Regions from separate parts of the Pelorhabdus sp. sgz311002 genome, predicted to be linked through region 1. Evidence: riboswitches for the same ligand, from Rfam matches in the RefSeq annotation. Region 1 holds a riboswitch; the other holds the start of a gene.
What was found. A riboswitch is a leader RNA that binds a small molecule or an ion and turns the genes downstream of it on or off. The one in region 1 is predicted to bind FMN.
Positions count from the first base shown of each region.

Region 1 (16,307 bases):
CCGCCAGTTGTTGTGTTTCACGCTGCGATGATGTTTATGCAATGGATGCAACTGCCTGTATCGGCTGTAGCTCATGCCCTGAACTAGAATAGTCTAAAGTGATACAAAAAAACACGACATGAATTTGTCGTGTTTTTTTATTGCAGTAAGCTTTGTTTAGTGAGTTTTATGGATGCTGCATGTGTTGCATATGCTGCATCGGGTTAGTTGCTGGATTCGGATTCCATCCCATAATTGTTGGATCTACCATGCCAAAAATCATTGCAATATGACCAACTATGAGAAATAACGTTAACAAAACAAAGTGAAGTTTCATTTTTTCACTATCGCTTTTATGCTTACCAATTAAGCCAAGCTCAAGAAGCGCTATACTAAACAAAGGCACAACACCACTCAAATAAAACCCCACTGCCAAAACATCAGCAGCACCACGCCACTGTATATGGGGCACTGCGGTAATTAATAAATTTAAAAATACGCCTAGAAAATAGAAGCCAAGTACAATCCCTATTCTTCGATTCCAATTGCGCCAACTTGCCTGTTGCGTCGTCCCGCGCAAATATACCGTAAAAAACTCAGTCGCTACCAACGCTTCCGCTAATATGACCGGAACCGCCATATACATAATAAGATTCCAAGGCTGATTCACAGCCAAAAGTTCCATATAATGAGTCATATTCATAAGTAAGACCCCCTCCTTTTGGTTTCTTATTTATTATAGCCATTACTTATGAAGAAATTATGAAGAAGCTATGAAAAAATCATGAAATTTACAGCATTAAAAGAGAATATATTGCAAGAATTCTTTGAAGCCGCGTTCTTTAAAAATGCTCTTATAGTAACGTACTTCCTCTTGAATAAGTCCATCAATAATCTGCATTCCTAAAACCTCTACAGGCGCGTTATCATCTGTTAAAAGATAAATGCTTTTATGATAAGGTTTTAATTTTTTTTGCATATTCTGCATGAGTTTTTTTAAATCATTATTGCCTAATTGGGCTGTATTTTGTTCAAACCGTTTCACTGCATTCTTGTTTTGCGTTGCAAAAAGTTCTCGATTCGTTGACTCATCCACATCAATTGTATAAACTACATCAAATACGCTGGCAATGGTATCCGCTAAGTATTGATTTAAACTCCCTACCTTTTCTTGATGCATATTCATATTTACAACCATAACACCATCTGTTGTTAAATGATTCTTAACCATAGTAAAAAACTCTACAGATGACATTTGAAAGGGAATCGTTATATCCCTATAAGCATCGATCATAATAACATCATACTGTTCATTAGTGGCATTCAAATAGGCGCGACCATCGTAGGTCGTCACCTTAACTGCTGATGGAAGCTGAAAATACTGACTAGCCAAGTCAATTATTTTCTGATCGATTTCCACACCTTCGATTTTAGCATTGGTAAAATATTTATGGCACGCTTTTGCATAAGTCCCGGTTCCCATACCAATCACTAAAATTTTCATTGGCTCTTTTGTTGCAGTACCAGTCATGATAGGAGCCGCCAGAGCATAATCATAATACATTTTGGTGAGGCTATCGTCTTTTTTCATAATTGATTGAACGCCAAACAATACATTGGTAGAAAGAATAATGCTATCAGGCGTTTCTTTTACCTGTAAATAATTATAAAGTGATTCCCCTTCATATAAGAGATTCTTTTCCCAAAAGGCTAAATGATCGGATGATCCAACTATACTGCAAAACAAAAATAATAAAATACTTGCTATACATGTTTTCGGCTTTGTCCGTTTATAAATAAAATAAATCAAACCAATTCCAAGAAGAATACCAGAAAACAATAAAAAGGTCATTGATGTTCCCACGGCGGGAATCGTAATAAACGTCGGTACAAACGTACCAATAATACTGCCAATCGTATTAACTGCTACAAGCTTTCCCACAGTTTGACCGCTGTTGTCCAAACTATCAACCGTGTACTTTACGAGCGAAGGCGTTACCGTACCGAGCAAAAAAAGAGGAAATACAAAGAGAATCATGCAAGTGGAAAAAGCTGCAAAAACTAAAAAATCAGTATCAATTGTTAAAACAAGCACAGCAGATACAGCTAAAATAATATACTTACCCAACACTGGTATTGCCGCAATCCATAAAGCGGCTATAATAATTCGTTTATATAAAATATCGGGATTAGGATTTTTGTCAGCACTTCTCCCACCCCAGACATTTCCCAGTGCCATAGCGATCATGATTGTTCCAATAATAATGGTCCATACAATCTGAGAAGAGCTAAAATATGGCGCTAATAGCCTGCTCGCGCCAAGTTCTACTGCCATAACAGACATTCCTGCAAAAAAACTTGTCATATATAAATAGTACTTACTGTGCAATAAGGTCTCTGCAACCATGCTCATTCCTCCTGTAGGGGCTAATACATTACACTTTCTTTTTCTTTCGATTCTTTTCCAGAAAAGCCTTTTTCAATTACTTCTCACATGAAAAAATTTCTTTTATAGGAAATTATCCCTTTGCTGACGAAGTCAATGAATATAGCTACTAAATTATGAAACGTCAGGAGGCTCAATTATGAAACGTTTTTTAGCGATTTTGCTATTCGCGATGATTATCTGCCAGGTTGCTTATGCAGCGGAAGCAACTTGGCAATATGTTACAACGCAAAACAATGTTTCTTATCATGTGGATATGAATCGTATTACAATCAATAAAAACATTCTAAACTTTTGGCTTTTAGTTGATAGAAAAACGCAGCAACAAACTGTTAAAGCGCATGTTACTGCCGACCTTGAACAAAAAATTTATCGTTTTGATGAAGCCTATATTACAGATACAGCCTCTGACCAAACAGCCCATATGGTAACTCCTACTCCCTGGGAAAAAATCACACCTGCATCACCAATTGAAATGACAATTCAATTTATACTGACCCGACATAATGAATAAACAAACTAAAGGGCCTATTCCCCGGGACTTTCGTTCTATGATAGGATAGAATTGGAACAAGTTATATCGGAGGTTATTTATGAATTTTATCGGTTATAGAACTCTTAAAACAGTGATAGGCACAGGAATCGCTATGTATCTTGCGATTCATTTTGATCTTAAATTTGCTACAACGGCCGGAATTATTACGATTCTCTGTATTCAGGGAACCCGCAAACAATCTGTACGGTTTGCTGCTAAAATGATTGGCTCATTTCTATTGGCCTTATGTCTTTCCATAGTCATCTTCCAGTTATGCGGTTACACCCCTTTTAGCTTTGCTTTCTTTTTACTAATTTTCATTCCTTTGACAGTACAATGTAAAGTACAAGACGGCATTGTTGTCAGTTCCGTTTTGATTACCCATCTATTAATTGAAGAAAATACCTCTCTACCACTACTAATCAATCAAATGTCACTGATGGGTATCGGTGTGCTTACGGCTATGCTACTTAATTTATATATGCCAAATTTTGAGCATAAAATAAAAAAAGAGCAAGTAGCTATCGAAGGAATGATTCAGGACATTCTCCGTCATATGGCGGAAACCTTAAAAAATCAACCTGATTCTCTAAAAGGAGAAGCCTTGTTTACAGCGTTAGAAACGAAACTAAAACAAGGCCGCGAACTGGCATTAAAAAACTATAATAACAGTTTTTATACAAACAGCAGCGACTACACGCAATACATGGATATTCGTTTACAGCAATTGCATCATTTAAAAAACATGCAAAAATATTTTGATAGACTCCTGACACCGTATCCCCAAACGCTTTTAGTTGCTGATTACACGATAAAAATCGCCAAAGATTTTCATCATAAGGATATTGCCGTCTTGCGGCTAGATGACTTTAATCGCTTTCGTCAGAGTTTCACCACGATGGAACTTCCTAGAGATCGAGATGAATTTGAGCATCGCGGCATGCTCTACCAATATTTAAATGACATGGAAGAGTTGTTGTTTCTACAAACTTTGTTAAAATAAAACTGCATATAGGTACAAAAAGAGAAGCACCCCCAAAGGATGCTTCTCTTTTTGTATACCCTACTACGCTAACATCTAAACGTTTTTACCGCATCATTTAATAATTCACAAAGAATCGTAAGCGCCCGCGGTAAATCTTCATCAGAAAGATTGGTCCAGCAAATGCGCAAATGATTAATCTCTGGTTCACCTGCATAAAAAATGGAACCTGGCAAGAAATGAATGCCGCGTCGATGCGCTTCGGGAATGAGTGTGTCTGATTGCATCCCCCGCGGCAGAGTCAGCCAGATAAAAAGACCTGACGATTGCTTTGGCAAAAGAATATCAGGATGCAACAGTTTCCTAAGAGTTGCAAAAACCTTGCGTCGCCTAGCTGTTAATCGGCAACTGATTTCCTCAATTGCTTGAAATAGCTTGGGGTTTCGAAACAGCGGCGTTAGCGATTTTTGCAGCCATAAGGGCGAACCGAGATCAGCAATCGACTTCGCAGCAAGCAAGCGATTATAAATACTACCATCAGCGGCGAGTAAACCAAGCCGCATGCCGGGAAACAGAAATTTACTAAAACCTTTTAAATAAACAACACGACCATCATGATCGAGCATTTTTAAGGGAGGTGGCAAACAATCCCGCTGAATTTGAGGAATTTCGAGTTCACGATGGGGTTCATCTTCTAAAATTAGTACATTATGCTTGCGTGCGAAAACCAGAAGATCTTCGCGACGTGATCGACTCATAATGGCGCCCGTAGGATTCTGACCCGTAGGCACTACATAGACGGCTTTCAAACGGCTATAGGCCGCCAAATCTTCCAAAATATCAACACGCAGTCCTTCCTGATCTAAGGGAATAGGCTGCAACCGCACATGAGCCAGACGAAAAGCATCAATCGCTCCAGAAAAACAAGGCGCCTCTACCGCAATCGTATCATTCGGTCCTAAAAATGTTTGAGCAAATAAATTAATCCCCTGCTGCGTTCCATTTGTTATAAGAAGCTGATGCGGCTCAAGATCAATAGCCAACTTTTTGAGGTACTCTGTTAACGCATTCAGAAACTCCTGATCTCCCTTAAAATCAGCATAGCGTCCTAACGATTCCGGTGATCCCCGCAAAGTTTCCCGGATCGATTCCTGAATAAAAGTTAAGGGAAGTAGCGAATAATGGACGCAGGCATCGGCTAAATCAAGAATTTCTTTTGGCAATCTTACTGCACTTTGACTCCAAAAGCTAGCCCGCGGCAAATAATCTGGCACAGAAAGCTGCCAACTATACGGATCTTGTAAAGATGCTCCTTCGGATTGCTCTTTATTTGTCAGAAGAACAACAAACGTTCCCTTACCAGGTAAGGTTTTCACAAGCCCTTTATCTTGAAGCATTTTATAAACTTCATGGGCTGTGACTAAGCTTATTTTTAAATCTCTTGCCAACTCCCGCACAGAGGGAAGTCGGATGCCAGGCTCTAACAGACCAGAACGAATTCTTTGCGCCAGTTCTAAATAAACTTGTTGTCGAATCGACTCATTGCTGTCCCGTTGAATGAATATGTTCATAATCCCTCCAACTGTTATAGCCATCATTTGACTGTTATAGGTAAATGATGGTTTTATAGATTCATAATACAGCAATGTTATAGAACAGAAAAGAGGGATTTTTATGTATATCGTTTATAGCGCCATGTGTTTAATTTTTGGCACTACTTTTTTAGCCATTAAAGTTGGCGTGAATGTCGGAGCTCCCCCATTTCTCTTTGCCGGAGCCCGTTTTTTTACAGCAGGACTCATCGTCCTACTCGCAGTTAAACTTTGCGGTAGGTCAATTACCCTACCAAAAGGCCATTACAAATCTATTTTTATAGTTGGCTTGTTCATGACAGCACTGATGTTCGGCTGTCTTTATTGGGGGGAACAATATATTTCTTCTAGCCTAGCTGCTCTCCTTGCGGCGACAACGCCGCTTATGATTGGTCTTGTCGAATGGTTTCAAGGAGTGAAAGAATACTCGTTGATTCGTGGTAGCGGCTTACTGATTTCTTTTCTCGGCGTATCAATTGCTCTACTTCCGGCACTGATGCTAGAGGCAACGCCTTATGCCTTCTTAGCCGTTATCGTCATTTTGCTTGCTGAAGTAGGTAACGTTTTTGGCACGATGACAGCGCAAAAACTCCTAGCAGCAAACATCAGTCCCTTTACCCTTAACGGCTGGCAAATGGTTATTGGGGGAACTCTGCTAATGTTGCTGTCTCTTGGCACTGAAAGTTTTTCTATCACAGAATCGACTGATCTCTTAATGATCGCTTTGCTCTATCTCATCTTCTTAGGTTCTTTAGGCGGACATGGCGCTTACTATTGGCTAGTAGGTCGCGCTGGTATGCTGCTTCCCTCTACGTGGACCTATGTTTCACCCGTTATTGCTCAGTTCGTAGGCTACTATATATTAGGGGAAGCCCTCTCATTCTATTCCTTTATTGGCCTCATTCTCGTACTCAGTGGCGTGTTATTTGTCAGTAAACCAGCCCTTATTAGTAAGAAATATCAACAATTACGCTTCAAAAAATCTCAGTTAAACAGGCTCAGCCACTGAAAAATCATCAAATTAAAAATGATTCCTAGTCTCTTGCTATTCTTCTTCCGGCAATAAGCGATCGCCATAAAGTCTTTCAAAAATAGCGCCAGCACTCTTCTCTAGCTGCGGACAACGAATTGATGTTGTATTATTCGCTTGCAGCTTTGCGAGTCCTGCAGGGCCTGCCATCGATTCACCAAGTAAATCTTGACATAAGAGTGAACCATTGGCTGCCTTAAAGGCTTCTAAAAATGGCTTAGCTAAATCACACACTTCATTTTTACTGCTAGGATCGGCTGGATCACAAGTCATGCCAATTGCCATTAAAGCGCCTGTTACGAGCCCGCAGGTTTGACCGCTTCTGGCAATACCGCCGCCGAAGGCTGACGCAACTTTAAGAGCAATTTCTTCTGGAAGACCGAGTCGCGGACCATAGACTGCCAACATGGACTGCGCACAATTATAGCCTTTCGTATGATGTAAAAAAGTTACCTTGTCACTGCTTTTGCTCATTATAAAACCCCTCCCTAAAAATAATAATAATTTTTTTCTCGTTTATGTATAATTAGACTGTATTTAAGGCATAACTACTATTGTAAATTTTCTCCTCTCCCATATAGGCGGCGTCAGCCGCCGCTTTTTTTTTAACTATGTAAAATAAGGGAAAAGCGATCACCAAAACGATTCGGTAAAATGGTCGAAAGTAAATTCCTATAATCCTCTTCCAATACAGCTTCTTGCGCCGCCGTCCGAGCTTTTAATAAAATGGCCACATCAGTAACAATATTAGCAATTTTAAGATCGGGTAGTCCATGCTGTCTCGTACCAAAAAATTGCCCAGGGCCGCGCAGCAAAAGATCCTGCTCAGCAATGACAAAGCCGTCATTTGATTCTGTCATAACCTGAAGACGTTCCTGCGTGTCACCTTGTTTTACTTTAGAAATCAAAATGCAATACGAGGCATGTTCGCCGCGGCCAATCCGTCCTCGCAATTGATGAAGCTGAGACAAACCAAAGCGTTCGGCTCCTTCCACTACCATAATTGTTGCATTTGGCACATTTACGCCTACTTCAATGACCGTCGTAGCGACTAACAAAGAGATGTCATTTTTATAAAAAGCAGCCATAACGGCTTCTTTTTCGCTTGCTTTCATCTTACCATGAATCAGACCGCAAGAAATCCCCTGAAATAATCCTGTAGAAAGTTCTTCATAGCGTTGCACTGCTGCCTGAGTATCAATTTTTTCTGACTCTTCGACTAGCGGACAAACCACATAAGCCTGACGACCTTTCGCGATTTCCTTGGCGACAAATTGATAAATTGCCTCACTTTTTTCTTCGCCGCGTAAAAAAGTACGAATCGGTTTACGACCAGGCGGCAACTCTTGAATCAGTGATACATCAAGATCGCCATAAATCGTCAGGGCCATCGTTCGCGGTATCGGCGTTGCTGTCATAACAAGCACATCAGGCTCGGCTCCTTTGGCCTGAAGCTTTGCTCGTTGCGCCACGCCGAAGCGGTGCTGTTCATCAGTAACAACAAGACCTAATTGTCGAAAATGTACGGTATCTTGAATCAAGGCATGAGTTCCCACAATAATATCAAGAAGACCCGCTTGTAATAAACGGCCAACTTCTTCTTTTTGCTTTTTCGTCTTACTGCCTGTGAGTAACCCCACTTTAATTTTCAGGGGTGCTAACAGCTTTGCCAAGGTATGATAATGCTGATCCGCTAAAATCTCCGTAGGCGCCATCATAGCTCCTTGAAAGCCATTTTCTACCGTCTTCACAAGCGCTAAAGCAGCAACTACGGTTTTCCCTGATCCTACATCGCCCTGCAATAGCCGTTGCATGGGCTGCGTGTCCTCCATATCGGTCTTAATATCTTTGAGGGCTTTTTGCTGATCCTTAGTGAGTGTAAAAGGCAACAATGCGATGGCCTTAGTACTTAATTCTTCATCCCGGCCATGCTTAATGCCGGAAAAAGGTTTTTGATTTTGCGCCTTTAGTAGCAGCAGACCACACTGTAATAAAAAAAGTTCTTCGAACTTTAGTCTATCGATCGCCGCTTGAAGTTTCTCTTGCGATGCAGGATAGTGAATCGTATGAAAAGCTTCTTTGCGTCCCATAAGTCCTTGCAAACGAAGAACTCTTTCCGGCAAGACTTCTGGAATATAAAATTCCGTCAATAAGAATTTTTCTATTAAAGATCGTATTAGAGTTTGGGGAATATGTTCACCAAGACGGTAAACAGGAAGAATCCGGCCATGAAATAGATCAGTCTCACTGATTATTTCAGTTTCCGGATTCGTAACCTTCAGTGTATAATGACGCTCAATTTTACCATAAACACTTACGAGGGCATCTACAGTAAAGCGTTTTTTTAGAAAAGGTTGATTAAACCAAACAAGTTCAACCGAACCCGTTGAATCAACAACGACAACCGATAAAAGAGAAAGGCCCCGCCGAACTTTGCGTTCCGTTACAGTCAGGACCTTTCCCCGAAACGCCTCTACGTTTCCCGGCGATAGCTCGCTAATTTGCTTTAACTGACTTCTATCTTCATACCGAACCGGAAAATATTCCAACAATTGACCAATTGTAAAGATCCCTAGTTTTCCAAGCTGCGCTGCTTTCGCCGGACCAACGCCTTTAATATATTGGATCGAACTGCTCCACTCGAGCACACTAATCACCTTTCTGTCTTGCCGCCAAACGATTCAATTCTGCTAACAATTCATCAATGTTTACGGCATGATTTTTTGCGCCGCTCTGGATATTCTCAGAGTCAGCCCCTAAACAGGAGGCGCAATTCATGCCATGCTGTTTGAGAACCAGTTGAGATTTTGGATATTTGCGGAGAATATCAATAATCAAAGTATCTGTTGTGATCATTATATTCACCCCTTTTTTTCTATTATATAATAAAATTCTGACCATAAGGAAAAAATCCTGCTAAAGACTTGCATTCTCTTAGTGATCTGTGCTAAAATACTAATGTTTAGTAAAGGGATATTTTGTCCTTCTTAAAAGGAGGTGGAATAAATGGCAAACTTATGTGAAATCTGCGGCAAAGGTGAGCGCAGCGGCTTTAACGTCAGCCATTCCCACTTGAAAACCAAACGCACTTGGAAACCGAACATTCAGCGTGTTAAAGCAGTTGTAAATGGCGAAATTAAACGAGTTAACACTTGCACTCGCTGTCTCCGTTCCGGCAAAATTCAAAGAGCAATCTAATTTTTATGTTTTATAAAAAAATCCTCCGCTTATTGCGGAGGATTTTTTTTATTCTTCTTTTACTTTTTGCAAAAGTTCATTCAAATCAGTTTGATCAAACTGATATTTATTGCCGCAAAAATGACAAACAAGCTCTGCTTTGCCATCTTCAGCTATCAAGCGAGACAATTCTTCGCTTCCTAAACTGATTAAAGCAGTTTCCACTCGTTCTTTGGAACAAGTACAACGAAAAGCAAGTTCCTGTTCCTCTAAATAACGGATTGGAAGCCCCTTGCAAAGAGCTTCAATCATAGTTTTCGCATCTTGCCCCTCAGCAACAAGCGACGATACCGACGGTAACGCCTTGAGGTTAGCTTCTACAATATCAAGATCAGCATCGGAAGCATCCGGTAAAGCCTGCAAAATAAAGCCGCCTGCCGCCCGTACAGTCCGATCCTGTTCTACTAGCACACCGAGGCCTACGCTAGAAGGCGTTTGCTCTGATGTGTAGAGATATTCCGTAACATCTTCAGCAATCTCTCCAGAAACCAAAGCCGAACTGCCCGTAAACGACTGCTTCATATTCGTATAACGCGTCACATAGAGTGATCCTCGGCCTACAGCAGCACCGACATCAAGTTTTCCTGCTGCATTTAACGGAAGATCTATTGTTGGATTTTTCACCTTGCCACGGACTAAACCGCCCTTAGCATCTACAATGATCTCCCCTAAAGGTCCATCACCGGCTACTCTTAGGGTAACCGTTTCTTCTGTTTTTAAGTTAGCTGCAAACAGCAAAGCTGCCGTCATCGTTCTACCAAGCGCCGCTGTGGCCACAGGCGAACAATTGTGGCGAAGTCGAGCTTCTTCTGTCAGCTCGGTGGTAACAGCGGCGTGGATACGCAAGCCATCGCCTGCCGTTGCTTTAATTAAATGATCCATAGTTTTCCTCCATAAGCACTTCCCCGTTATCAACGGCGACAATCTGAATCTTTTGATCAAAAAGTAAGGCAAAAGAACCCCGTTTAGCAGCTGTTTTAGGCATAGCTGGCGAACCGGGATTCAGTAAAGTCACACCTTCATGAGATGCAAGCACAGGCAGATGAGTATGACCGCTAATAAATAAATTAGCCCGATAGCGCTGCGCTAATTTCACCTTCTGATCGTCTGTTAAAGTATGGCCGTGCTGCACTACGATCTTATATCGACCTAACTGCAAGTACATAAAGGAAGGATGAATCGGCCACTGTAAAACCATTCCATCGACTTCACTGTCACAGTTTCCCTGTACGGAAAAGAAGGGCTGCGGCAGCTGATTCAGCATGTCGATCAAACTTTTAGGATTATATTCTGCCGGAATTTCATTGCGTGGTCCATGATATAAAATATCACCAGCATGAATAATAGAGTCAACGTCACTCATATAGGTTTCATAGATGTGCTGCCAAGTAGCAGCACATCCATGAGTATCACTTACAATTGCTATTTTCAAAACAAACACTCATTTCCCAGGAAATAATTGTAAAACAAGTAATCTTTATCCAATATTTCTTAATAGATTTGCCATTTCAATGGCGGACATAGCGGCATCAAATCCTTTATTGCCGCCTTTTGTGCCAGCTCGCTCAATCGCTTGTTCGATATTTTCTGTTGTAAGTACACCAAAAATAGTCGGTACGCCTGTTTCCAGTCCCACATGAGCTACTCCTTTGGATACTTCAGAGCAAACATAGTCATAGTGAGAAGTGCTGCCACGAATTACTGTTCCCAAGCAGATTACAGCATCATATTTTTGACTTTTCGCCAGTTTTTGCGCCGCTAAAGGAATTTCAAAAGCACCGGGAACCCAAACAGTATCAATATTATCTTCCTGTGCTTCGTGACGCAATAAGGCATCCTTCGCTCCAGACAAAAGTTTACTTGTAATAAATTCATTAAAACGAGCTACCACAATAGCAACACGAAGATCTTTCGCAATCAAATTTCCTTCATAAATTGTTGACATCTTATTTTGCCTCCTCATACTGTTTCAATAAATGTCCTAACTTTGCTTTTTTCACTGATAAATAACGGTTGTTGAATTTATTAGCACGAATTTCCATGGGAACCCGCTCGGTAATTTTCAGACCGTAGCCTTCCAGACCAGCACGTTTTCTCGGATTATTCGTTAACAAACGAATACTTGTTAAGCCTAGATCGGCTAGAATTTGAGCGCCAATACCGTATTCACGCAAGTCCGGCGGAAAGCCTAAGAGTTCATTGGCTTCTACCGTATCACTGCCTTTATCTTGCAGAGCATAGGCGCGAATTTTATTAGCGAGACCAATGCCGCGACCTTCTTGACGCATATAGAGCAGTACGCCTTCGCCTTCTGCTTCAATTCGCTTTAAAGATGCGGCCAACTGATCGCCGCAATCGCAGCGCAAAGATCCCAACACATCGCCTGTAAGGCATTCAGAGTGAACACGAACAAGAACATTTTCTTTGCCAGAAACATCGCCTTTAACTAAGGCAATATGGCACTGTTTATCAAGTGCGCTCTCGTAGGCAACAACCCGGAATTGACCATATTTCGTCGGCATCGTTGCATCAGCTGCCTTCGTAATCAGCTTTTCATGACGTTTCCGGTAGCGAATCAAATCGGCAACAGTAATCAGTTTTAAATTATGCTGTTTTACAAACTTTTGCAGCGAATCAATGCGCGCCATAGACCCATCTTCATTCATGATTTCACAAATCACGCCAGCAGGATAAAGACCGGCGAACTTCGCCAAATCAACTGCTGCTTCGGTATGCCCCGCCCGACGCAAAACACCGCCTTCGCGACTGCGCAACGGAAAAATATGGCCAGGACGTCTTAAATCCGTTGGTTTGCATTTACTGTCTAAAATGCAACGGATGGTCTCTGCCCGTTCAAAAGCAGAAATCCCAGTTGTTGTCGTTACCGCATCAACGGATACAGTAAACGCTGTTTCATGGTTATCAGTGTTGTTTTCCACCATAGGATGAATTTCGAGTTCATCAAGCCGTGCACCGTCAACAGGCATGCAGATTAGGCCACGAGCATGAGTAGCCATAAAATTGACAGCTTCTGGCGTTACCTTTTCGGCAGCCATTAATAAATCGCCTTCATTTTCACGGTCTTCATCATCAACAACAACAATCATTTTTCCTTGTTTAATATCCTCAATGGCCTCTTCAATTGTGTTAAACATACTATCCCTCCATCTTATAACAAGAATACTTTCTTTAAAATTTTTATGCTAGAAACCCATATTTACCTAATAAAGCAGTGGATATGCGACTTGGCTCAGCTACTGCTTCAGTAGTGTCACTCTGTAATAACTTTTCCACATAGCGTCCCAAAATATCAGTTTCCAAATTAACAGTACTACCAATTTTCTTGGTAGCTAAAGCTGTCACTTCATAAGTATGAGGAATGAGTGATACACTAAACGAATGCGCATCACAATCCACAACAGTTAGACTGACTCCGTCAATGGCAATAGAGCCCTTTTTTACAATATATCTCATGACCTCTGCCGCCGCAGTAATTGTAACAACAACGGCAATATCATCTTTTTTTACATTCTGGATTGTGCCGATTCCATCAATATGACCACTCACAATATGACCGCCCAAGCGATCACCAACGCGAAGCGTCCGTTCCAGATTTACAGCAGCGCCAATCGCAAGATCTCTAAGACCTGTCTGTTTCACAGTTTCCGGCATGACATCGGCCGTAAAATGGCTGGTGCTAAAATCAACAACTGTAAGGCAGGCGCCGTTCACGGCAATACTGTCACCTAACTTTACATCAGTGAGGACTTTTTTAGCGGCAATTGTCAGGCGAACTGATTTTGCCGTCTTTTCAATCTGTTTCACTCTACCCAATTCTTCCACAAGTCCGGTAAACATCGCGTCCCTCCCGTGATTTCAGATAAGCGCTAATGAGAATATCCTCCTCTAGCTGCTCTATGGCAAGATCCTCTAGTTCATAAGCCTGCGAAAGACTTGCCACGCCACTGCCGCCAATCGGCGATGGCGCCGTCTTGCCGCCAAGGATCTTTGGCGCCACAAACCAGGCCACCTTATCAGCTAGGTTTTCTGCTAGCACAGAAGCGTTGACAGCAGCGCCGCCTTCTACAAGAATACTTGTTACAGGATAACTGGCTAAACGGCTAAAAAGTTCTCTAAGATTCAAGCCGCTTGGCCCTTCACTAATTGTCCAAACCGTTACACCGGCAGCTTCTAGGGCCTTTACCTTATCCATTGACGCAGACTTTGTTACAGCAATAATAGTTCGCGCTTCTTTATTTGTAACGACTTTGGCATCAAGCGGTGTACGAGCCTTACTATCAAGAATAATCCGCGTTGGATTACAACCTGGGCCCTCAGGCAGCCGCGTTGTTAAAAGCGGATCATCGGCAAGCACCGTACCAATTCCGACAAGAATCCCATCATACTGATTTCTCAGACGATGAACGGTTTGTCTGGCGGCAGGGCCAGTAATCCATTGGGACTGTCCTGTCGCTGTAGCAATTTTACCATCAAGCGTCATGGCTGTCTTTAATAAGACAAAAGGCATCTTAGTTGAAACCCATTTCACAAACGCTTCATTCACTTTTACGGCATCTAAACAACAGATTCCTTCTAAGACTTCTATACCAGCTTGACGCAATCTATCGATGCCATGGCCGGCTACAAGCGGGTTGGGATCAGTGATTGCCACAACGACGCGGCGAATACCTGCCGCTATAATCGCCTCAGTACAAGGACCTGTCCTGCCGTGATGGCAGCAGGGCTCCAGAGTTACATAAATAGTAGCGCCGTTTGCCGCTTCCCCCGCCTCTTGTAGCGCATGAATCTCCGCATGGGGCGTTCCTGCCATATGATGATAGCCTTTGCCAATCACCTTATCATCCTTTACAATCACGGCGCCAACAAGAGGATTTGGCGTGGTACAGCCTAAAGCTTGCTTTGCCTCAGCAATTGCCATTTGCATGAACTTTTCATGATACTGTCGTTCTTCTTTAGTTATAATCATTCTGTTTCACCTGCAATCTTGCCTTTCAGTCAGGGCGAGGTAGAAAAACAAAAACAAGCTATCTTCAGCCACTTGTAGAAAAAAATATACAAAGGGGCCTGAAAATAGCTTGTGCAACACAAACAAATCTACTCAGCCTTTTCTCATCCAGACTGTACTGTCGGCTTCGGAATTACACCGAATCAACCATAACGGCTCGCGGGCTTTAACCGCCGGTCAGGAATTGAAAGCACGCTTTCTCACCTGGCCCCAAAGGCTATCTTTACTATATTATGTAATTTTCAACTTCTCTGTTAGTGTATCACTTTTAAGAAATTTTAGCAACCTTTTAAAGCGCAACTCACTAAGTGGCAAGCAACACGATGTTCCGCTGAAATCGCTTGTAATTTAGGTTTTTCCTGTTTGCAAATTTCTCTGGTTTCAGGACATCTATTTTGAAACGAACACCCTGGCGGCAAGGCGAGCGGGCTTGGTATTTCCCCTTCTAACAGACGAACCTCTGAATTTCCTTTTTGTGCTACTGGAAAAACAGCTTGTAAGAGTGCCTTAGTATAAGGATGCCTAGCAGTTTGCAAATCACTGCCAGCGAGTATTTCGACAATATTACCAAGATACATGACGGCGATGCGATGACTAATCTGAGCAACCAATGCTAAATCATGACAGATAAAAATCATGGATAAATGTTTTTCCTGTTGTATTCTTACTAAAAGTTCCACGATTTTTTTTTGAACAGATACATCAAGAGCGCTAGTCGCCTCATCGCAGACAAGAATCTCTGGCGACAAAGCCAGCGCACGGGCAATTCCAATACGCTGACGTTGTCCGCCGCTCATGTTGCTAGGATAACGATTCGCAAAAGCCTCTGGCAATTCAACAAGTTGCAAAAGCTTGGTAACTTGTATTGGTGCTTCCCAGCTCTTTAACAGATTAAAATTTCGCAATGGTTCACAAAGGATATCCTTTATTTTCATCTTGGGGTTAAAGGCTTGAGATGGGTCTTGAAATACCATCTGTATATGTTTCCGATTTTGTCGCCTCGCTTCGCCTTTAAGCTGCGTAAGATCTTTACCCCGATAGTAAATAGCCCCGCTACTCGCCTCATAGAGCTGCATAATCAGCTTTACAAGCGTGCTTTTACCGCAGCCACTTTCGCCAACAATTCCTAGTGTTTCTCCTTGATAGAGAGATAATGATACATCATTGCAAGCTGTCAACATCCGTCCGTCAGCTACGGGAAAACGCTTTATGACATGATCGATCTCTAGAATTGCTGCTTTTTCAGCTGACATATCTTTTCCCTCCGACTTGTGGTACAGCCTCAAGCAGTTCTCGCACATACTCCGTTTGAGGTTGAGCAATAATATCAGCTGTCCTGCCAGACTCCACTATTTTCCCCTCGCGCATTACCAGCAAACTATCTGACATATAAGCGGCCACACCAATATTATGTGTCACAAGAATAATAGCCGTTTTATCCTTGTGACAAATTTCTAGCATTTCTTTTACTACTTGCGCC
Region 1 covers NZ_JBWBCL010000001.1:539,773-556,079, reverse strand. Annotated here, with positions in the region: gene AC0NJP_RS02865 (hypothetical protein) at 1-92, shown strand, start outside; gene AC0NJP_RS02860 (DUF6803 family protein) at 167-682, opposite strand; gene AC0NJP_RS02855 (spermidine synthase) at 779-2,386, opposite strand; gene AC0NJP_RS02850 (hypothetical protein) at 2,565-2,939, shown strand; gene AC0NJP_RS02845 (aromatic acid exporter family protein) at 3,019-3,963, shown strand; gene AC0NJP_RS02840 (aminotransferase-like domain-containing protein) at 4,032-5,513, opposite strand; gene AC0NJP_RS02835 (DMT family transporter) at 5,617-6,543, shown strand; gene AC0NJP_RS02830 (C-GCAxxG-C-C family protein) at 6,580-7,038, opposite strand; gene recG (ATP-dependent DNA helicase RecG) at 7,170-9,212, opposite strand; gene AC0NJP_RS02820 (DUF1858 domain-containing protein) at 9,214-9,420, opposite strand; gene rpmB (50S ribosomal protein L28) at 9,571-9,762, shown strand; gene hslO (Hsp33 family molecular chaperone HslO) at 9,811-10,683, opposite strand; gene yfcE (phosphodiesterase) at 10,667-11,233, opposite strand; gene ribH (6,7-dimethyl-8-ribityllumazine synthase) at 11,279-11,746, opposite strand; gene AC0NJP_RS02795 (bifunctional 3,4-dihydroxy-2-butanone-4-phosphate synthase/GTP cyclohydrolase II) at 11,748-12,956, opposite strand; gene AC0NJP_RS02790 (riboflavin synthase) at 13,000-13,659, opposite strand; gene ribD (bifunctional diaminohydroxyphosphoribosylaminopyrimidine deaminase/5-amino-6-(5-phosphoribosylamino)uracil reductase RibD) at 13,628-14,788, opposite strand; FMN riboswitch at 14,920-15,049, opposite strand; gene AC0NJP_RS02780 (ABC transporter ATP-binding protein) at 15,106-16,080, opposite strand; gene AC0NJP_RS02775 (ABC transporter ATP-binding protein) at 16,070-16,307, opposite strand, start outside.

Region 2 (16,307 bases), 270 kb from region 1:
TTAATGATATTCAAGATGGTTTGAGACAGCGAATCAAACAATCAAAACAACAGTATCAATGTTTTGTTGCAGACTGATATTATGGCAAAATATAGATGCGCAATGTTCGGCGTAAAAAAAGCAGTATTTTTATCCCGCTTATCTCCACCAAATAATACAAAAAGACTTTGTACTTACGGCGCAAAGTCTTTTTGTATTATTTGGCCTTTTATTTGAAAAATAGAAAGGTTTTTGGTTTTTTTTGACGAATAAGAGCGGTAAAAGAGGGTGCGGATGATTTAAAGTAGTAAGAAATTTTAAAAGCGTTGCGGCTATTGCACTAAAAGAGGCTGGAGGGATAGCCATGAAAAAAGTATTGCTTGGGGCGGCTGTTTTGGCAATCTTTATGGTGACTATGGTAGGCTGTAGTTCTTTTAGTGAAAAAAAACCGGAATATGTGCTTAGATTAGGTTATGGACAACCGACAACAAGTACGCGACATGTTATGGCGGAACGATTTTCTACTTGGATTTATGAACAAAGTCAAGGCAAGATAAAAATAGAGCTTTTTCCCGGTGAGTCCTTAGGAACCGATAAACAGATGACCGAGATGGCAATAACTGGATCTTTGGATTTGGTAATTACGGCACCAGGCGTTCTTGCTAGTTATGAACCAAAATTAGCGGCGTTGGAACTACCTTTCTTATTTTCCTCTCGGCAATCAGTAGCAACATTATTAGATGGAAAAATTGGCGAGGAGTTAGCAGAAAGTTTGCCGCAACGAGGCATTCGGCTTTTGGCCTACTGGGATAATGGTTTTAGGCAATTTACTAATAATAAACAGCCAATTGAAAGGGTCGAAGATTTTAAAGGTCTGAAAATTCGTGTTCCTGAAAATGCCATGACTTTAGCGATTTTGCGCGCCTATGGAGCGAGTCCGGTTGTTATGGCTTTCCCTGAAGTGTATCCTGCATTGCAACGCAAAGAAATTGATGGACAGGAAAATCCAATTAGTACGATTTATAGCAATGAATTTTATAAGGTGCAAAAGTATTTGACAATACTCGACTATAAATATGAAGCGACACCGCTTATTATAAGTGAAAAAACTTGGCGCAGACTATCGCCAGACCTACAGAATTTGTTACGGGAAGGCGCACTTCGCTTTGCCCGTGAGCAACGTCAACTAAACTATGCACAGGAAACGAAAAATTTGCAAACAATGGAAGCTTTAGGCATGGATATTCGTCGGCCGTCTTTAGTGCCCTTTCAGAAAACTTCACAAGGTATTTATAAACAATGGGAGAGCTCTTTAGGAAAAGACTTCATCGATAGAATTTTACATGAGGCAAGAAAATAGGAATTTAGAATGAGGTGACAGGAATGAGACCTTTTTGGGCTTTTAGGCTAAAGCGGTTGCTCTATTCGCTACAGGCTAAATTTCTATTGGCTTTTTTACTTCTTTCGCTTGTTCCACTGCATTTTATGGAAACGCTAGAGTACTTTGATGATAAACAGATTTTAATTGATGATGCTTATCGTTCGCTGTATTCGGCTTCCTTTCAAACTGCATCAGGTATTGATACCTTTATTCAATCAAATAAAACAATTCTTGCCGTGGAGGCAAGATTACCTGATTTAGCTGATTATTTTGCTTTGAAAAATTCGACGGCCCAAAAAGCCGATGCCTATGATCGAACGATGGCGATACTGGAATCATTCCGAAATCGTGACCGTTCCTATATTGTTTCTTACAGCTTGATCAATTTAGCAGGGAAAGACATTCTTGATACCGATGAAGAAAAAATTGGTCGTGATTTTTCTCATTTTTCTTATTTTCAGGAAGCCCTAGCAACAGGGGCGCCTTATGTATCTTCGTTGGAGCTTTCACAAGATACTTTAGAGAAGGGATTTTTCTATTTTAGCTGTCCGGTTTTAGATCAGGCAGGGCAACAGACCGGTGTTCTCGTTTTGCAGTATCGTGCAGAAATTTTGCATAATTTACTTAATAAGAACTTCATTCAGAATGGACCAGAGTCTTTCGCTATTTTGTTTGATGAAAATTTTCGTGTTCTTGCTGATAGTCGAAAAACGCAAATTACTCATGAACTTATCAAATCTGATGCGTTACTGCACGAAGGTTTAGGGAAAATTGACTCGCCAGCGCCGTATTTTACGATTCCTTTTCCTGATCAGCAGGGAGAGCCTATGGCTGGCGTGTCTACTAGGATTGGCTCAGTTCCGTGGTTTATTGTTTTTTTGCAACCAGAGGATGTTTTTTTACAGCCTATTTATGCGCAAATAGAATGGAAACGCTATTTTGTGCTGCTCATTGCAGCGATTGCAGCGATTTTCGCTGTCCTTTTATCACGCCATTTCTCTCGGCCCATTTTACATTTAACGAATCTATCACGGCAAGTTACGGCAGGAGACCTTAAAGTGGAGGCGAAAATTTCTACGCATGATGAAATCGGATTACTTACTTACCATTTTAATCAAATGATTCGGACAATGCGGTTTTCGCAAGAAAGTCTGGAACAAAAAGTGGAAGAACGTACGGTAGAAATAGTGGCGGCCAATCAGGAGCTTGTAGCGATGAATGAAGAAGTACGGGCCATGAATGAGACATTGCTTGATATCAATCGAAAGTTAGAGTCGGAAGTAGCGATTCGCTGTCAGACGGAGCAAGAGCTTTTGCGGCGCGAACGCCAATATGGGGCGATTACGAGTTTGCTTACTTGTGAAGCAGAAGATTTTGGTGCACTCTTGTCTCTGATATTACGAGATGCTTTGCAGTTGATTAAGGCGCCTGGCGGTTATATTGGCCTTTACGGTGAACAAGAGAAAACGCTGGTAATTCACTATATTTTTGGTGAAGATGAGTCGAAAAGTATGGAACATTTAGCGGCCGATGAAACCTTGCAACGTCTTGTTTATGACAGTGGTGAAATGATTCAAATCAGTGATTATCGTCAATATCAGAAGCGGTCCATGAAGCCAGGCTGTGAACGTTTGTCTAGTATCATTATGCTGCCGCTTAAAGAAAAAGGCTGTGTAAAGGGAATTCTAGTTGCAGGCTGGTTTGATGAAGTTTATCCTATTCGTCCTGATGAGGTCGCTGTTTTGCGGCAGTTCAGTGACTTGGCAGCGCTTGCGTTGCAACGAGCAGCGGCTCAGGAACAAATTCGTACGATCGCCTTTCATGATAGTCTTACTGGTTTACCCAATCGGGCTAGTTTATCCAAACGGCTTCAGGATGAGCTGGTTTTGGCGCAAAGATTGCAAAGAAAAGGTGCGGTTCTCTTTGTTGATTTAGATGATTTAAAATCGGTCAATGATACGCTAGGACATTTAGCTGGCGATGAAGTGATTAAACAGGCGGCTTTATATATTCGCAATGCTGTAGAAACAGAAGCATTTGTTGCACGTATTAGCGGCGATGAATTTATTGTCATTGCTTCAGGTGTAGAAAGCAGAGTACAAGCGGCGCTTCTTGCTGAAAAGCTTGTTAAGGCCTTGTGCCAGGAATATGTGGCATCAGGCGAAAAACTTCATTTGTCGGCTAGTATCGGCCTGGTTGTTTATCCAGAAGATGCTGATAATGCCGAAGAAATTTTAAAACGTGCTGATAGTGCTATGTATGCTGCCAAGCAGGCAGGGAGAAATTGCTGGCGATTTTATGAACCGGCATTGCTCCAGGAAGCATCAGAAAAGGTTATTTTAACAAATGCTTTACGGCAGGCTTTGGAGAAAGGGGAGCTTTATTTAGAATTTCAACCGTTAATGTCTTTGCAAAGCAATGATGTTTGGGGCTTTGAAGCTTTGTTACGCTGGTATCATCCGATTTATCAGCAAATTTCACCAGCTCGGTTTATTCCTTTGGCCGAAGCAAGTGGATTGATTGTGCCTATTGGGCGATGGGTGTTACAAGAGGCCTGTTTATTTGCGAAGGATTTAGCTGATTTAGGCAGAGATAATATACATGTGGCTGTAAATATTTCTTCACGGCAGCTTGCGTCAGAGGATTTTGTTGAATCAGTCTGTCACAGTATTGAAAAGGCGGGGATTGAGGCAAAACAACTAGAACTAGAAGTAACAGAAAGCAATTTGATTGAATCAATGGAACTGAGCGTGAAAAAACTATCTCAGTTGCGTTCGTTAGGCGTAGGTATATCTTTAGATGATTTTGGCACAGGCTATTCATCTTTAACATATTTAAGGGATTTGCCAGCGACAATTCTTAAAATTGATAAATCTTTTGTAGATCAAATTAGTATGGATGAAATGCAGTTAAATATAGTTGGCTCCATTGTTTCTTTGGGACATAGCTTGGAAATGACGGTAGTCGCGGAAGGCGTTGAAACAGCAGAGCAATTAAATTTACTTAGACTGTTTCATTGTGATTGCATTCAGGGATATATTTTTGGCCGACCCTTAAAAAGCGATAAGGCAATTCAAACATATTTGCAAAAAAAATCTTGCTAAATACTTGCGTATTTTTCAGAAATCTTTTATACTAAATAAAGTAATTATACATAATATTTTAGTTATGTATAGTTAATAGCTATGGGGGTATAGCTCAGCTGGGAGAGCGCTTGAATGGCATTCAAGAGGTCAGCGGTTCGATCCCGCTTATCTCCACCAAACAAACATAGACAGCGTAAGGCTTTGAAGCCCTACGCTGTTTTTTTATTATGTTAAGTTGTCCCTTGCCGAGTCCCTTATACCGAAAATTCGCTTGGATATTGAGAATAATACGTCTACTGGACAGGCATAGAAAGTTATAAGATAATAAACTTAAACATTTATGTGGAGGAGAGGTCTAATTGAGACAGAAAATTACTTTGATTACTTTAGGCGTTCAAGATATGGAGATTTCGCGCAAATTTTATCAAGAAGGGTTAGGATGGACTCCTTCAAAAGCTAGTCAAGAAAGTATAGTCTTTTTTGATCTAGGCGGTGTCGGGTTAGCCTTATTTCCCATTAATGAACTTGCTAAAGATGCAATGGTAAACGCAGGAAGAGCTGGTTTTTCAGGGATTACTTTAGCTCATAATACAAAAAACAAAAAAGAAGTAGATCATATACTTCAACAAGCCGAACAGGCAGGCGGTAAGATAATAAAAGAAGCGCAAATGGTATTTTGGGGAGGTTATAGTGGGTATTTTGCTGATCCCGATGGCCATTTATGGGAAGTAGCTTGGAATCCCTTTTTTGATTTTGACGCGAACGATGCATTAGTTTTCCCTTAATTTTCATAGGTATAGTTATAATATAAGGATCATGGCAATAGCTTTTTCTACTAAGTGGGTATGCAAGAGGTACTGCCTTAATGGATTCAAAAGTAGGCAGCAGAAACCTTGTAGCTTAACCGTAACTTAACCTAACCGTAACAATACATAAGGGAACTTTTGCTATAATGAAAACAAAGTTAAATAAACGATTTGACCCAATAGGCAGATACGTTTCAATAAGTTCCCTTGTACACAGTTATTCCCTCATTTTCCGCCGCAATGGCGGTATTTTTTTGTTATAAATTTCAGTGATGATATTTGCTTGGGTATGAATAGGATGTTATTAGGCAGTGATCCATTCAATTTGTATAATTTTTTGATGTTTGGCCATGGTTTTTCTTAAGCAAGTCAGTAATAAATCTTTCACGATACGTATATAATGGCAAAAGAGAGGCCTCAACCAGAGGCTGAGGCTAATTCAAATCAGAGCATTAAAATGAAGTCGATAATTAGGAAGAGGAGAATTACGAAGTCTTGGATGGTTAAGTCGATAGAAATTTTCATAAGACCACCTCCAAGTTTATTAAGGAATAGGTCACAACTATTCCTTATATTTTTTATGCTAAAAAAATAAAAATATACCTAATTCAAAAAGGTAAGAAAGCAAACTGGACAAAAAGTTAGTTAGAAAAATGTGAGAAGGCTACTTAAAACAGAAATACTGAGATAAAAAATGGATATAAAATTTGACAAATATAAACTTTCAGGAATAATATATACTTAGTGACTTATTCTCAGGGCGGGGTGAAATTCCCCACCGGCGGTATCTCAGTTACTACTGAGGAGCCCGCGAGCGCTCTTGATATTAAGAGGACAGCAGAACTGGTGAAAAACCAGTGCCGACGGTACAGTCCGGATGAAAGAGGATAAAGCAGTCAGCTAATTTTATTTTCAATAGACAGAAAACTGATGCACTATAGGTTTATTATTTTTGTAATGAATAAGCTGTCTGTATCTGTGCCCTGATTCTAGTAAGTCCTACTAAACTATTAGGAGGAAGTATACTATGAATCAAATTTTTCTTACTGAATATGAAAGTGCCGCCATGCGAGTGGAAGCAGCTCTTAATGCACTGCGCTGCGGCCAAGGAATTTTAGTTACTGATGATGCGGGTAGGGAAAACGAAGGCGATATCTTCTTTGCTGCAGAGTCTTTGACAAATGAGCAAATGGCAATGTTAATTCGTGAAGGCAGTGGAATTGTCTGCTTGTGTTTGCCTGAAGAAAGAGTTCGGGCATTGGAGTTACCAATGATGGTAGAGGTTAATACAAGTAGCTTTCAAACTCCTTTTACAGTTTCCATTGAAGCAGCAGAGGGTGTTACGACAGGGGTTTCAGCAGCTGATCGTGTAATGACAGTGAAAACGGCAATTTCTGATCCTGTAAATCCTGATAAGCTTCGGCGGCCAGGACATATTTTCCCATTAAGAGCTAAGCCTGGCGGTGTATTGGAAAGACCAGGCCATACAGAAGCGAATGTTGATTTAATGCGGCTCGCAGGCTTGAAACCTTATGGAGTATTATGTGAACTGACCAATCCGAATGGCACAATGGCAAGGTTGCCGGAAATTATAGAGTTCGCTGAAGCGAATAATATGGTAGTCGTTACCGTGGCCGATATAATTGCTTATCGAGAAAATAAAAAAATATAAAATAAATTGTGATTGATTGTATGAAGTATTATGGAGAGAAATGCTATCTGGCGTTTCTCTTTTTACTTCTCATTGCTAATTTGGTCCTTCTATTTAGAAAAGCGAGCGTAAAGGAGATAATCATTGTGGCTGTTAAAGGCTGGGATAAGCTAACAATCACTAGGGATGATGGAGAAAAAGTTGAAGCGATTGCGCCAATCATTATTTCGGCAAGTCGTGCAACTGATATTCCTGCGTTTCATTCCGAATGGTTTATGAATCGACTCAATGCAGGATATGTAAAATGGATGAATCCATTTCATGCAAGTCATTCACAATATGTTTCTTTTGAAAAGACAAGAGTTATCGTGTTTTGGACAAAAAATCCTAGGCCAATCATTACATATTTAGATGATATAAGTAATAAAGGATTAAAATTCTACTTTACTTACACTGTCAATGATTATGAGGCGGAAGGCTTGGAACCCAATGTACCGCCTTTACATGAAAGAATTAATACATTTATTGAATTATCTAATAAGATAGGCAAAGAGCGAGTCATATGGCGATTTGATCCTTTAATTTTAACAGATAGCTTGGATATAAGCACACTGTTAGCAAGAGTTGAAAAAGTAGGTGACTCATTATATCAATATACAGATAAACTTGTGATTAGCTTTGCCGACATCCAGGGGTATCCCAAGGTGCAAAAAAATTTAAAAAGAGCAGGTATAGAATATAAAGTATTTACGAACGAAGCTATTTTAGAAATGGCGAAGGGAATTCAAGCTATCAATAAAAAGTGGAATTTATCTATCGCAACTTGTGGCGAAGCGATTAGCTTACAAAAGTATGGGATTATGGCCAATAAATGCATAGATGATGAATTAATGCTAAAGTGTTTTTCTCATGATAAAAGGCTTATGGAATTTTTAGGATATGAAAGAGTTCAAATGGATTTATTTTCATCGAATCTCTGTTCAAAACGAGATGTTAATCTAAAAGATACAGGGCAAAGAGCTGCCTGTGAGTGTATCGTAAGTAAGGATATAGGACAATATAACACGTGTATGCATTTATGTTCATATTGCTATGCAAATTATTATCCCATTATGGTAAGGAATAATTTTAAAAAATTAAATCGATATGGAGAAACGATTTTGACGTAAGATACGCTTTATTTGGCTTTTGCAGCTGAATAGAGCGTTTTTTATTGTTTTCTATAACTTTAGGTATAATTCTTTTATTGTTCTATGAATCATGTCAAAGCCTTATTAAACCTATATTTTCTATCGAATAATAATTATTAGAAAAATATATCTTTTGGCAGAAGTAACTTTACTTTAGTTCTATTACACTATACTCAAGAGGAACAAGAAAACAAGAACAACAAGAACGGCAAGCTGCCGGAAGAAACATCCCGTCAAAAGATCTCATTTATCTTATCATCCTATATTTTTAGTTATGGAATACTAAGGAGGCGATGCAGATGATCTGTCAAAAATGTCAGAATGCTATGGAATTTTTGCCCAAATCGACCCTGGATGGTTGTCTTTACCCAGAAAATACAATTCAAAGTAGTTGTGAATATACTTTTTATTATTGCAGGAAGTGTCATGTTTTGGGGATGAAGAAGGAATCTGTACATGAAATTATTACAATACAAAATGAGATTCCTAGCATAGAATGGTAAATAGAAAAAAAGTTACACTAATTTTACATAATATATAGTATAATATATATGGATATGGAGAAAACTTATTTTTTAGATACGATTTTTAAAAATAAAATGGAAATGGTTAGAAGGGATTGATCTTATGCACTATTTGTTTTGGGGACTTGGTGTTGCGGCTGTAATTGCAAGCGGCTTATTTATGCACATGTATTCGGTTTTACAAGTTATATAATAAACAATTCGAGCTTTCTGGTAAAGCTGGGATTTTATTTTCAAAGGAGAAAAGGATGGAGCGTAAAAGAAGTACTGTTTTCAGTCAATCATTTAGAAAATATGCCGTTACAAGTGTTGTTGTATTTACGGCGCTTGCTGTTGGCTTTATAGCTGGCTGTACCAATAAAACGCCTGTTTCTTCAGCGGAAACTAAAAATGCCGCTAAACAAACAGCTGTTATGCCAGATGGATTAAAAGGCGTTCACACTGTCGCAGCGGCAGGTTCTGTTGATGTAGCATTTAGCCCTAAGGGCGGTGTTACTAATATGATTGTAGGCGAACTGGGAAAAGCGCAAAAATCTGTACAAGTACAAGCCTATAGTTTTACTTCAAAAGAAATTATTGATGCCTTGATTGCTGCTAAAAAACGTGGCGTCGATGTGCGGATTATTATTGATAAAAGTAATATTGATAATGATGATAAGGAGACCGCTAGAGAGAAGAAAGAAAAAGAATTGCTTAATTCAATCGCCGATAGCGGAATTTTAATGAAAGTTGATTCGGATTTTCAAATTGCTCATAGTAAGATTATGATTATTGATGGAATGGATGTCATTACAGGGAGCTTTAATTTTACGTATTCGGCGGAGAACAGCAATGCTGAAAATTGTTTAATTCTTCGTGGTAATAAGGCGCTGGCTGAACAGTATGTGAAGAATTGGCAGTGGCGTTGGGATGCAACAAAAGCTTATGCAAAACAATAAATTTTAGACTTCCTTGTTAAAAGAGACTGTCGGCGAAATGCTGACAGTCTCTTTTTATCAAGAAGATTCTTTCGAAGCATATTTTGTTTTCATACTTTTTGCTATAAATTGTGCATATCCTTTATCAAGTGAATAAATGTGAGGGGTGATTGAATCACGTAAAAGTTGAAGAATTTGATTACAGATGAAAGGATTGTTTACATTCATTTGGTTTTTATAATTTTGGACTTGTTCAAATAAATTTTTATGGGCCTTTTTGTGTAGGGAATAACTGGGATATTTATGATGCAGCATAAATTTTTCCTCGTGAAAAAAATGATTTTTTAAAAACACCAAGACCTCATCAAGGAGAGCTTCTAAGTTATGAATTTGATCTTTATCTTTAGTGGCATCATGGAGCGCATTCAGCATGGAAAAAATCTCTTTATGTTCTTCGTCGATACTATCGATGTGTACGCTGAGTTGGCTATTCCATTTAAAAAGTATCATGATTTGTAACCTCCTAAGTGAGTAATGTAATCATTTAATATAATAAAGTGTACCATTTTTTGCGATGCTTTTATATAGTTTCATTAAAAGTTGTTATATTCTGAGATTTTTATTAAGTGAATTTTATTTTTGTTTTATGAAAATGCAAGAAGCAAAAGAACTAAAAAGAATTTACGGTATTATTTTTACATTGGATATAACTATATTGCTATTGTTTGGCGATTTATAGGAAATTGGAAGAGTTTGGCGAAATAGTATGATGATTCAATAATTTGCTATTAAATTGATAATTTTTGCTTCTCTTTTTACTATAACTAAAGGATTATTTTTTGAATCCTTTTACTTTACTTTGCAAGGTATGGATAAGAAGTTCAGTAAGGAGGGAAAAAGATGAACCGTACGAATCAATTGACCTTAGGAGAGACGGTCAATGTTCAAATTTTACAGGAAATACAAGATAAATTTTCTGATGCGACAGGTCTCGCTGCTGTTATTGTTGATGCTGAGGGCAATCCGATTACACGTCCTAGCAATTTCACTCGTTTTTGTAAAATTGTCAGATCAACGGCAAAAGGGTTAGAACGGTGCATCAACTGTGATGATCAGGGTGGTCGCCGTCATCAAAAACCATCAGTATACCGTTGCCATGCGGGACTTACTGATCTTGCGGCGCCGATTATTGTACAAGACCAATATATTGGCGCTTTTTTGGGCGGACAGGTTTTAGTAGCGCCGAAAGAGAGCAAGGCTAAAGATGAAATGTTTGATTTTACAGCAGACTTGGCGATTGACAACGACCAATTAGGCGAAGCTTTTAATGAAGTAAAAGTAATTGCTAAAAAACGGATTCAAGCGGCGGCTGATCTCATGTATATTATGGCTAACTATATTGTCGAGATTGGAGCTGCTAATATTTCAGGCAATTTGCTTATGGAGGAAATGAAAGCAAAAGCTGATTTGGAAGCAATGCTTCGTGCTACAGAGCTTAAGGCGTTGCAGTCGCAAGTCAATCCGCATTTTCTTTTCAATACTTTAAATACAATCGCTCGTTTGGCATTATTGGAAGGCGCGACGCAAACACAGGAAGTTGTTTATGCGTTAGCGGATTTATTGCGCAATAATCTTAGAGATATGGATGATTTACGTACGTTGGAGCAAGAAATTAAATCGATTACTGACTATTTGACGATTCAAAAAGTGCGTTTTGGGGAACGAATTCGCGCTGTTATTGATGTGGATCCTCAAATTGCCGATATCAAAGTGCCGGCACTTACTTTGCAACCTTTGATTGAAAATGCGATTATTCATGGTTTGGAAAGAAAAGTAGAAGGCGGTAAAGTGAAGATTTCAGCAAAACGCTATGGCGATCATGTTATGATTTCTGTCGTTGATACAGGAGTTGGTTTACCGCAAGAAAAAATTAATACAATCTTTCAGGCGGAAAAACGGAAAGAAACTCATGGTCAGACAACTGGACTAGGAATTTTAAATGTTCATAAACGGATTCAACACTACTTTGGCAGTGAATACGGTGTGAAAATTGATAGTGTTTTGGGGGAAGGAACAACGGTGGAAATTCACTTACCTTACCATTGTGCATAAATCATTGATTTGGGAGAGAATGCTATGGATAAGCTGTTGATTGTAGATGATGAAAAACTAGAAAGAAAAGCTCTTACATTTATTATTGAAAAACACTGCCCTAATATACAAATTATTGCAGAGGCAGGCGATGGCGCTAGCGCCTGCGAATTAGCGGCGCTTCACAAACCGGACATTGTCCTTATGGATATTCGCATGCCAGGAATGAATGGTCTTGATGCAGCTAAGCAGATTCATGAGCAATTACCTGATACTTGTATCGTAATTTTAACTGCCTTCGATGAATTTTCTTATGCTAAGGCGGCGCTAAAGATCGGTGCCGTCGAATATTTGTTAAAACCGGTGCGGCCTGATGATATTATTGCAACTTTAGGCACGGTAAGTCGGAAAATTAGTGCAGTGAGGGCAAAGAAAATAGAAGAAGAGCAACTTCGGGCTAGTGTAACGGCGGCACTTCCCTTTATCCAAATGTCGTTTGTGTATGATCTGATTTCCGGCTCAATTTGTGATAAAGAAACTTTGCGAGAACGCTATCGTTTCCTAGGGGTACCGGTGGATCCCAACGTGGCCCTAGTAGCGGATATTGATAACTTTCGCCAGATTACACGTCAGGGAACGGAACTAGAACGGCAAGTGATTAAGCAGAAAGTACATCATTATATAAAACAACTGCTTGGCAGTGATGTTTTAGTAACGCCTCTTGGCAGTGATAATTTTATTATATTACTTAGTTTTGTAGAATCTAATGAGACAATGATTGAAAACTTGGCGCGCGAAAAAGCGGCGCTGATCCGTGATTCTATTGCAACCGATTTAAATCTCAGTGTAACGATTGGGATTGGAAATTATTATAAAGAAATTTGCGAGATCCACAAATCCTATGTGGAAGCTGTGGCAGCGAAGCGCCAGCGTTTTTATTTCGGCGATAATCAAATTATTCATATTAAGGATATTCCTCACTTAACGGAAGGACCGTTGCAATATCCTTTTCAATATGAACGAGTTTTGCTTGAACAGATTCGTTGCGGTGATCGAACTAAGGCGCAAGAGGCCTTGGGCCTGTTGCTTAATGAAATCTTTTCCAAACATGCAAGTATAGAAATTGTTAAGGCTTGTGTTTTAGAACTAATTATTGTGACTTCGCGAGCGGCTGTTGAGGGCGGAGCTAGTCTTGAGAAACTTACGTTGCTGAATTTTAATTATTTGGATCAATTGCAGGAATGTACAAATAAACAGCAGGTTGAGGAATGGCTGCATGATCTCTTAGATAAACTTGTTGATAACATGCTCGATAATCGAGCCAGTATGAATGTTCGAGTGATTCATAAGGCCTGCGAATATATTGTGAGAAATTACCATAAGAATATTTCGTTAGAGGAAGTCGCGCAAACGGTTCATCTCAGTCCGTTTTATTTTAGTCGCCTGTTTAAGCAAGAAAGAGGTTATAATTTTGTGGATTTTCTCACAAAGGTTCGTATTGATAAGGCAAAAAAAATGTTGCAAAATTCCGATTACACAGCAGTTCGGATTGCAACTGAGGTTGGCTATAAAGATGCCAGCTATTTCAGTCGTGTCTTTCGCCAGGCTGTAGAAATGACGCCAAATCAGTATCGACATGCGGTACGCTCACGTCAGTCCGAAAAAAACAGTGAAAATATCTAAGGCAATATTTTTCTATAAAGAGCTGCTACGGCAGCTTCTTTTTTTCCGTAGATATCCTTTTTAGGGAATATAGAACTTTTTTTACAAGTTTCGATAGTTTTCTGTCAAAACAAGCCGAGCTAGTAGGAGGGCGACAGGGAGCAGGCGAATTAAATTAACAGACTTTTAACATAATGGGGGATTTTAGGTGACGTTACAAGATGTTTTAGCGGCGTTTAGTGTAATTTTAAATGGTCTGCCTGCTGGATTGTATGCCTTAACTTTTGGGTTTGCTGCTGTTCCGACTGCGATTGGTTTTGCTATTGGGGCTATCGGTTGCGGTTTGCTGGGACTGGTTTCACCGATTTCCTTTCAGGCGGAAACGATCACCTTAGCTGGGACACTGGGAAATACGCCGCAAGAGCGCTTTTCTATTATTTTTTTAGAAGGTTTCATTTTACTTATTATTGGTTTACTAGGATTTTTTCAAGCACTTGTAACCTTTATTGGGCCGGTTATTACTAGCGGAATGATGGCCGGTGTTGGCATTATCTTAGCTCGTGTTGCCGTAGATATGGTGATAAGGCGACCAGTCGTTGGTTTTGTGTCGGTTGCAACCGCTCTGGCAGCTTATTATATGACGCCGAATCCTGCGGACAAGCTTGTTTATACGATTGTTATTTCTGTTCTGGCCGCTTCTTTGGCAGGATGTTTTTTTACAGGAAGTCAGCCTACGCTTAGTGACAAAAATCAAGAAAGCTTTGTTTTACAAAAATTTATTTTTAATCGGCGCGTGATTCGCGGTGCTTTGGCAATTTGTGCTTTAAATATTGGCGCTAATATCGCTTTTGGCAGTATTACTGCTAAAACTTTGGCACAAAGTGATATTAATCTAGATCACCTAACAATTGTTAGTAGTTTAGCTGATATGGGTTCGTCGCTCTTTGGCGGCGGTCCTGTACAAGCTATTATTTCGGCCACCGGGGCGGCACCGCATCCTGTTGCTTCAGGGGTCCTGATGATGAGCCTTATGGCTATTATCTTAGTAAGCGGCATGTTGCCAAAACTAGGGCGTTATGTTTCCGGTGAATCAATTAGTGGATTTCTACTTGTATTAGGTGTTATTGTAACGGTTCCAACGAATGCCGGTTTTGCTTTAGCTGGCGGTATTGGTTCATCTAGCGCTATCGTAGGCGGTGTTACTATGGCTATGACAGCGATTACCGATCCCTTTATTGGCATGCTTGGCGGTTTATGTGTACAGTTTCTAATGACTCTTTTTCCTGTTTAAGGAAAAGCGCAAGCAAAGAAAGGAGTTTTGTAGTATGGAGGCCTATGAGAAAATTGAGCAATTACAACATTTAATTGCAACCAAAACAGCAGCAAAGCTACCAGGCCCATATAAGGTTGGCGTGGATTTGGGGACAGCAGACGTAGTTCTTGTCGTAACCGATGAAGCGGGAAATCCTGTAGCTGGTAGTATGGAGTGGGCTTCTGTCGTCAAAGACGGTTTAGTCGTTGATTTTCGCGGGGCTACGATGATTGTGGAGAAGCTAAAAGCGGAAGTCGAGGGGATTCTTGGTTTTAATTTAGACAAAGGGGCAACGGCTATTCCCCCGGGAACGGTAGGGCGTAATGCCGCCGCTTGCGGTCACGTTATTGCTGGAGCCGGGCTTGATCCAATCTGTCAAATTGATGAACCGGTCGCTGCTGCGAAAGCCTTGGGAATTACTCATGGTATTGTTGTGGATATTGGCGGTGGTACGACTGGGGTGGCTGTACTAAAGGATGGTGAAATTGTCTTATCAAAAGATGAAGCTACAGGCGGTACCCATGTTACGCTGGTCCTTGCTGGCGCTTTTAAAATTAGTACAGAGGAAGCGGAAGCTTTGAAAAAGGATGTAAGTCATCATCGTCAGATCTTGCCAGTGATTCTACCTGTGATTGAAAAAATGGCGACCGTTGTGCAGCAAATGCTAACAGGATATGAGGAGTATAACGATTATCCTGTCTATGTAGTTGGCGGAACCGCTTATTTAACAAACTTTGGTGAAGAATTCGGGAAGGCCTTTGGCAGGCCAGTTCATGTGCCGCCTCATCCTTTGCTTGTTACGCCGCTCGGAATTGCTATGTTTGGCTAATATCACACTTGGAAAGTGAGGTCATCGCAGATGAAAGAGTCAGAAGACGAAAAAATCGTTTTATCGGATATTGTGGACTTAAAGTTTTTGCAGGAGTTTCAAGATAATTTTGCTGAAGCCGTCGGTGTAGCAAGTATTACTGTTGATACGACTGGAGAGCCTGTGACGCAGCCGAGTAATTTTACGGATTTTTGCATGAAGTATACGCGCGGTTCTGATTTGGGATTAAAGCGATGTAAAGAATGTGATAAAATCGGCGGGGAGCAGTCGGCGCAGACTGGTAAGCCCGCGATTTACGATTGTCATGCTGGGCTAGTTGATTTTGCCGCGCCGATTCTGCTAGAGGGAAGGCAAATTGGGACGATTGTAGGCGGACAAATTTTGACGGATCAGCCAGAAGAAGAACGCTATCGTAAAATCGCTCAGGAAATTGGCGTTGATTCCAATGCTTATGTTGCTGCCTTAGAGAAAGTGAAGGTGGCGCCAAGAAAAAATGTAGAGGCGGCGGCAAAGGTTTTATTTTTAGTTGCTAATACTTTATCTAAGTTAGGACACCAGCAATATAAATTGCAACAAATGGCTAGCTCCATTAATACGAGTATTTTGCAGATTTCAGCGATGACGCAAGAACTTGCCGCTTCGGCATCTGATGTCAGGCAGAATCAAACCAGTCTGAATGCTGAAATAAATCAGGTTGATACTGTATCACGGCAAATTAATGAGGTTATGGGATTTATTAAAGACATTGCTGACGAGACAAGACTTCTCGGCTTAAATGCGGCGATTGAAGCAGCTCGGGCCGGTGAAGCCGGGCTAGGCTTTGGCGTAGTGGCTAGGGAAATACAGAAATTATCGGATAATTCAAAACAAACTATCGGG
Region 2 covers NZ_JBWBCL010000001.1:268,029-284,335, forward strand. Annotated here, with positions in the region: gene AC0NJP_RS01375 (TRAP transporter substrate-binding protein) at 344-1,339, shown strand; gene AC0NJP_RS01380 (EAL domain-containing protein) at 1,363-4,464, shown strand; tRNA gene AC0NJP_RS01385 (tRNA-Ala) at 4,548-4,623, shown strand; gene AC0NJP_RS01390 (VOC family protein) at 4,806-5,231, shown strand; FMN riboswitch at 6,000-6,145, shown strand; gene ribB (3,4-dihydroxy-2-butanone-4-phosphate synthase) at 6,280-6,924, shown strand; gene AC0NJP_RS01400 (DUF1848 domain-containing protein) at 7,050-8,072, shown strand; gene AC0NJP_RS01405 (phospholipase D family nuclease) at 8,866-9,555, shown strand; gene AC0NJP_RS01410 (bacteriohemerythrin) at 9,613-10,044, opposite strand; gene AC0NJP_RS01415 (sensor histidine kinase) at 10,435-11,646, shown strand; gene AC0NJP_RS01420 (response regulator) at 11,671-13,308, shown strand; gene AC0NJP_RS01425 (hypothetical protein) at 13,496-14,578, shown strand; gene eutJ (ethanolamine utilization protein EutJ) at 14,613-15,428, shown strand; gene AC0NJP_RS01435 (PocR ligand-binding domain-containing protein) at 15,459-16,307, shown strand, end outside.
Region 2: linked by a shared signal. The riboswitch ahead of ribB (3,4-dihydroxy-2-butanone-4-phosphate synthase) and the one ahead of ribD (bifunctional diaminohydroxyphosphoribosylaminopyrimidine deaminase/5-amino-6-(5-phosphoribosylamino)uracil reductase RibD) in region 1 are both predicted to bind FMN.